Linked DNA regions of Hahella sp. HNIBRBA332. The protein of the gene in region 1 binds, or shares a complex with, the protein of each later gene. Links are inferred from orthologs where the notes say so. Each region holds a gene or a part of one and is shown in the gene's direction. Other genes may lie near its edges.

Region 1 (3,127 bases):
CGGTCGATATGATAACGCTCCTGCAGGCTGTTGATGGTGCGCTCGCGCACGTCCTCATGGTGGATGCGGCCGATCATGTCGTACAGCAAGCCCTCGCGCAGGGCCCCGTCGCAGAACTCCATTTCTTCGATTTGCAGCACATCGAACGCCGCCATCAATATCGCCAGACCCGCCGGGAAAATCGATAGTCGGTCTTTGCGTACGCCAAGCTTGGTAAGCTGGCTGATTTTACCCAGCCGCACGACTTCGTCTTTGAGTTTAACCAAGCCTTCCGGGGTGATTTTGTGCATTCCCCACTGGTTGTGCGTGAGCACTTGTTCGATGGCTTTGATGGATCCCGAGGAGCCAACGCAATGGTGCCAGCCGACGCTGCGGTAGCGATTGCGTATGTTGAGCAGCTCACGGGAGGCCTCTACAAAGGCGCGGGCGAATTGCAGTTGAGTGATTTTACCGTCGCCGAAAAAGCGGTCCCGGTAGGACACGCACCCCATGTGCAAACTTTCCAGTTCTTTGGTTTCAAAGCGCTGGCCGATGATGAATTCTGTACTGCCGCCGCCGATATCGATGACCAGCCGGTTGTCGGCGTCGTCGGAAAGAGAGTGGGCGACGCCGAGGTAAATAAGTCGCGCTTCTTCCCGTCCGCTTATCACTGAGATGGGGTGGCCGATGAGTTTCTCCGCTCTGCGTATGAAGGCGCGGGCGTTTTTCGCTACCCGTAATGCATTGGTGCCTACAATCTGTACTGCGCCGCGGGGCATGCCGCTGATGCGCTGCGCGAAACGCTCCAGACAGGCTAACGCCCGATGCTGGGAAGCTTCGTCGAGAAAATTGCGTGCGTCCAGACCGGCTGCGAGCTGGACCTTTTCGCCTAGTTTCTCCAGCGGCCGGATTTCATTGTGAACCAGCTGGGCGACGACCATATGGAAACTGTTCGAGCCCATATCGATGGCGGCGATCAGCTCCGGAGAAGAAGGCGCCGGAGAGACGGCGTCCGCCGGGGTGGTGGATGATATTGTCATGAACTCTCTTGAAATCCTTGCGCTAAACCTTATATTTAGGAAATCTCGTTTTAGATTGTCAACTTGCTTGCTGAATTAGTCGACCTAAGCGGTCAATTTTCAGTTGTACTGATTGCTCCAATATTAAGGTCAGCCGACCGAAATAAGCCGGCGGAGAATGGAACCACTTCTTTCACAGGACGTCAAAGTCATTTTCCTAACCGGATTTTAAGGTTATTTTTACCAGGCCCACCTTATATAGTAGTCGGTAAAAGCATTCACCTCTTAGCCAGGATTAAATAATGAGCAGCCGAATTGTTAACGTAACTGATGACTCTTTTGAAAGCGAAGTCTTGAAGGCCGATGGCCCCGTGCTGGTGGATTACTGGGCTGAGTGGTGCGGTCCCTGTAAGATGATTGCTCCGGTGCTGGAAGAGATCGCGGAAGAATATGGCGATCGTCTGAAAATCTGCAAACTGAACATCGACGAAAATGAAAAGACTCCACCCAAGTTCAGCATTCGTGGTATTCCAACGCTGATGTTGTTCAAAAACGGCGCTGTAGATGCGACCAAAGTAGGCGCGTTATCCAAGTCCCAGCTGACAGCTTTCCTGGACAGCAACCTTTAATATACGCCTTCTGTGAGCGGGGGTCTGACCCCTGCTCAAAATGCGCGTAATTTTCTGGACGAAGGCTATAATTCAACCTATACTGATTTTGCTTTCAACTTTTTGGCGATAGTCCTCCTTTCGCTGATTAATAAGTAAAACGATAAACTCTTCCATCTATAACCTAACCCTCTCCAATCAGGTCAACTGTTTTTCGATCCTATGAATCTTACTGAATTAAAAAAGAAACCCGTTCCTGAGCTATTAACCATCGCCGAAGAAATGGGCCTGGAAAATATGGCTCGCTCCCGCAAGCAGGATGTGATTTTCAGTATTTTGAAAAAGCACGCCAAAAGCGGCGAAGACATCTACGGCGATGGCGTTCTGGAAATCCTGCAGGATGGCTTCGGCTTCTTGCGTTCCGCGGACAGTTCCTACCTGGCCGGCCCTGACGACATTTACGTCTCACCCAGTCAAATCCGCCGTTTTAACCTCAGAACGGGCGATACAATCGCCGGTAAGATTCGACCGCCGAAAGACGGCGAGCGTTATTTCGCACTGTTGAAGGTCAATGAGATCAACTTCGACAAACCTGAAAACGCCCGCAACAAAATCCTGTTTGAAAACCTGACGCCTCTGTTCCCACAGGAAAGACTGCGTCTGGAAGCCGGCAACGGCAGTACGGAAGATTTATCAGCGCGTATCCTGGATTTGGTCGCGCCTATCGGTAAAGGGCAGCGCGGTTTGATCGTATCGCCGCCGAAAGCCGGTAAAACCCTCCTCATGCAGAACATCGCCCAATCCATCACCCGCAACAATCCCGAAACCCATTTAATGGTTCTGCTGATCGATGAACGCCCTGAAGAGGTGACCGAGATGCAGCGCACCGTGCGTGGTGAAGTGGTTGCGAGCACCTTCGACGAGCCGCCGGCCCGTCACGTTCAGGTTGCTGAGATGGTTATCGAGAAAGCCAAGCGTCTGGTTGAGCATAAAAAAGACGTAGTGATCCTGTTGGACTCCATCACTCGTCTGGCGCGTGCTTACAACACCATTATCCCGTCCTCCGGCAAAGTACTGACCGGTGGTGTGGACGCCCATGCACTGGAGCGTCCCAAGCGCTTTTTTGGCGCTGCGCGGAATGTCGAAGAAGGCGGCAGCCTGACTATCGTCGCTACGGCGTTGATCGACACCGGCTCCAAAATGGACGAAGTGATTTATGAAGAATTCAAGGGCACCGGTAACCTGGAAGTGCATTTGGATCGCAGAATTTCTGAAAAGCGCGTCTTCCCTGCGATTAACATCCGTCGCTCCGGCACTCGCCGTGAAGAATTGCTGATGTCCGAGGAAGAGCTGCAAAGAGTGTGGATCCTGCGTAAGCTGCTGCACTCTATGGAAGACGATATCGCCGCGGTGGAGTTCCTGCTTGATAAGTTGAAGGACACCAAGACCAACGACGAATTCTTCCAGGCCATGAAAAAGCGCTAGGCGCATGGCTGACCTGAGATGAGTTTTAAGCCCCTG
Region 2 (3,909 bases), 4.3 Mb from region 1 along the record:
CAGATTATCGCTGCTGAGCTTGACCTGCAGCGCACGGACGATGTCCGTCGTATCTGGCCTTATCTGCGCGACCGCAGAGTGGACGCCTACCAGAACCTGACTCGTCGCTATATCGACTAGTTAGAGTCAGAAGCGGACTTTATGTCCGCTTCTTTATTTAGCGCCCAAATTATCCTGGCGCGACTATAATTTTCAAACAGTCAGCGCGGCGCGCAGCCAACTGATGACCGTTAACCACTGATTGGACGAACCATGACAGAAATCGTCAGGCAGGCCGTCGCACAGATTGGCAAAGTAGTTTTAGGCAAAGAGCATCAGATCAAGCTCGCACTCACCTCCCTCCTCTGTCAAGGGCACCTGCTGATAGAAGACCTGCCCGGCATGGGCAAAACCACTCTTTCCCACGCCATGGCGCAAACACTGGGCCTGAGTTACAACCGGGTGCAGTTCACCAGCGATCTGCTGCCTTCAGACCTGATAGGGATTAACCTTTTCGATAAAAACAAAAGCGAGTTCACTTTTCACAAAGGCCCTCTGTTCGCACAGCTGGTGCTGGCCGACGAAATCAACCGCGCCACGCCAAAGGCTCAGAGCGCCTTGTTGGAAGCCATGGAAGAACGCCAGATCAGCGTTGAAGGAACCACTTACACGCTTCCGAAGCCGTTCTTCGTCATTGCGACTCAGAATCCATCCGACCAGTCCGGCACCTTTTTGCTGCCGGAGTCGCAAATGGACCGTTTTTTCATGCGCATTCATCTCGGCTACCCACCGCCGGAAGCCGAACGCGAACTGCTGAAAGGCAGTGATCGCCGCTCGCTATTAAGCAAGTTGCAGCCAGTTATGCCGCAGGATGTGTTGGCGGAGCTCCAGGCGAAAGTATTAGAGGTGCGTGCTACTGACCCTCTAATCGACTACATACAGCGCATCATCGCCTACACTCGCAGCCATAGCGGCTTTAAAGACGGCATCTCGCCTCGTGGAGCCATCGCACTACTGCGCGCCGCCAAAGGCTGGGCATTACTGGAGGGACGCCAGCACGTGCTTCCTGACGATGTTCAGACCGTCCTGCCAGCCGTCGTCGAACATCGACTCGGAGGCTCAAGCCGTGCGGAGCACTATCCGTTATCGACGCTAATTCTGAGAGAGGTGACGGTGGTCTAAATACCGCACCGCCTATAATTACGTAGCTCTATATGCCCCATAACCAAATATAATCAATCCAGCTAAATAAATATGGTACTTTAGGCGCATTATTTTTGATGCCTTCCAGCCACAGGGATCATTGGATACAGCGGCAAGGGGTCCGTACCAGGCATTGTTTTATTTCAGCATTAAGGAACGTCAATGAGTAAAGAAACCAGGCACATCAAACTGCTTATTCTCGGCTCCGGCCCCGCCGGCTACACCGCTGCGGTTTACGCAGCCCGCGCCAACCTGAACCCGGTCATCATTACCGGCATGCAAATGGGCGGACAATTGACCACCACCACGGATGTCGACAACTGGCCGGGCGACGATGCTGGCGTACAAGGCCCTGAGCTGATGCAGCGCATGCAGAAGCATGCGGAGCGCTTTGACACCGAAATCATTTTTGACCATATCAACGAAACCGACCTGAGCCAACGCCCCTTCCGCCTGAAAGGCGACAACGGCGAATACACCTGTGATGCGCTGATCATCGCCACAGGCGCTTCTGCGCAGTACCTTGGCCTGGACTCAGAGGAAGCATTCAAAGGCAAAGGCGTTAGCGCCTGCGCAACCTGCGATGGATTCTTTTACCGCAAGCAGAAAGTCGCCGTTATCGGCGGCGGCAACACCGCAGTCGAGGAAGCGCTTTATTTGTCTAACATTGCCGCAGAAGTCACTCTGGTGCACCGCCGCGACAAGCTGCGGGCGGAAAAAATCCTGCAGGACAAGCTGTTCGAAAAAGAGCAGAACGGCAACATCAAGATTGTTTGGGACCATACGCTGGATGAGGTCTTGGGCGACGACTCTGGCGTAACCGGCCTGCGCCTGCGCAGCACCAAGGACGACAGCACTCAGGAGATGGATGTAACCGGCGTATTCATCGCCATTGGCCACAAGCCCAACACCGACATTTTCGCAGGCCAGCTGGACATGAAAGACGGTTACATCAAAATTCGCTCCGGCTCTGAAGGCGCCGCAACTCAAACCAGCGTTCCTGGCGTATTCGCCGCAGGCGACGTTGCTGATCACATCTACCGCCAGGCGGTAACTTCAGCGGGCTTTGGCTGTATGGCGGCTCTTGACGCCGAGAAGTTCCTGGACCAATAATCCCACCGGGAATGCGCCAAAACGCCCATTAATCCTAATGGGCGTTTTTGTTTGCGCCTTCTTCGATATTGTGTATTAAAACAAGCCCAGCAAGATTCATTTTCTATGCCCGCCCTACCCTGGTTAGATGACAACCTATGGTTTCCTCATCCTGACAGCGCCTTGAAGGATCCAAACGGCCTGCTGTGCGTTGGCGGCGATCTCCATCCCGCCCGCTTACGTCTGGCGTATGAAAACGGCATTTTTCCCTGGTTCAGCGACGACCAGCCGATACTTTGGTGGTCTCCCGATCCACGCTGCATCATTCGACACGATGACCTGCATATATCCCGCAGCATGCGCCGCTTTCTGCGTAACAGCGGAATTACCTATAGTTTCGACCAGCATTTCAGTCAGGTAGTACAAGCTTGCGCCGCGCCCCGGTCGTACTCAGACGAAACCTGGATCACCCCGGACATGCTTCAGGCGTATAGCTATCTCCATCAAATTGGCCTCGCTCACAGCATTGAAGTCTGGCGGGACTCCGAACTGGTCGGCGGACTATATGGCCTCGCCATCGGACGCTGCTTTTTTGGCGAGTCTATGTTCTCCAAAGAAACCAACGCCTCCAAAGCCGCATTCATCACTCTGGTCCGGCAATTACACGCTTGGGGCTACCAGTTGATTGACTGTCAGGTGCCCAATCCACACCTTCTCTCTTTGGGGGCTTGCCAGATTTCAAGAAAAGAGTTTTTATCTATACTAGAAATAGAGGTGCGAGCCGATTTCTCTCACCCCTGGAAGATGACGATAGACCCCACAGGCTGCTGACGATGTCGAACTTAAGGACTCTGGTTTTTTACGCCACGCCGGAACACCCGTGCAGTTACCTTGACGATCGCCTGGCCACCACCATGTTCGTGGACCCTAAAGCGGACATTAACCAGGACCTGTACACCAGACTGTCGCAACTGGGCTTTCGTCGCAGCGGTAACCATTACTACAAGCCTCGCTGCAATGGGTGCAACGCCTGCATCGCCGTGCGCATTCCCACAGAAGAGTTCAATCGCACACGAAGCCAGGAGCGCACCTGGAAGCGCAACTCAGACCTGACGGTGCGTCTGCGTTCCGCTCAGTTCGAACAAGAGCACTTTGCACTCTATCAACGCTACATCAGCGCCCGACACCAGGACGGAGATATGTACCCCCCCACGCTGGACCAATATGAGTCGTTCTTGCTGGAGGCGCGGTCAGAAACCTTGTTTATCGAGTTCCGTTTGGATAACAAACTGCTCGCCATCGCTGTGACAGACAGAACCACAGACGGCCTCTCCGCAATCTATACGTTCTTTGAACCAGACGAAGATAAACGCGCCCTTGGCGTCTACGCTATCTTGTGGCAACTCCAATTCGCCCGCGAACAACGCCTCCCCTATTTATATCTGGGATACTGGATACGAGGCTGCCGAAAAATGTCCTACAAAACCAACTACCGCCCTATTCAAGTGTTAGTCAGAGATTCCTGGATTACGATTTAACGCCTAACATTCATACATTTCTTGGTTACATAACACACTTATCTGCGCGTCAACCCGAAAATTTTGCGAAATAGGGGCGGTTTATCCAGATAATAAA

Evidence for each region.
Region 2: the proteins of trxA (region 1) and trxB are in contact, whole or in part, in a crystal structure (PDB 1F6M), measured with the Escherichia coli proteins. The link is inferred for Hahella sp. HNIBRBA332 from one-to-one orthologs.

The regions. Positions count from the first base shown.
Region 1 is NZ_CP132203.1:5,430,366-5,433,492, reverse strand. What follows is about bases 1-2,963. They hold trxA (thioredoxin TrxA), read left to right. Parts: upstream 1-1,300; coding sequence 1,301-1,627; downstream 1,628-2,963. Other genes in these bases: rho (transcription termination factor Rho), read left to right, coding at 1,829-2,963; ppx (exopolyphosphatase), read right to left, coding at 1-1,019. Outside these bases: more of rho, read left to right, coding at 2,964-3,091. UniProt on the Escherichia coli protein: Participates in various redox reactions through the reversible oxidation of its active center dithiol to a disulfide and catalyzes dithiol-disulfide exchange reactions.
Region 2 is NZ_CP132203.1:1,174,787-1,178,695, reverse strand. The notes cover bases 411-3,319. They hold trxB (thioredoxin-disulfide reductase), read left to right. Parts: upstream 411-1,344; coding sequence 1,345-2,295; downstream 2,296-3,319. Other genes in these bases: O5O45_RS05490 (arginyltransferase), read left to right, coding at 3,108-3,319; aat (leucyl/phenylalanyl-tRNA--protein transferase), read left to right, coding at 2,401-3,105; O5O45_RS05505 (AAA family ATPase), read left to right, coding at 411-1,161. Also shown: O5O45_RS05510 (carbon-nitrogen hydrolase), read left to right, coding at 1-120; more of O5O45_RS05505, read left to right, coding at 253-410; more of O5O45_RS05490, read left to right, coding at 3,320-3,812.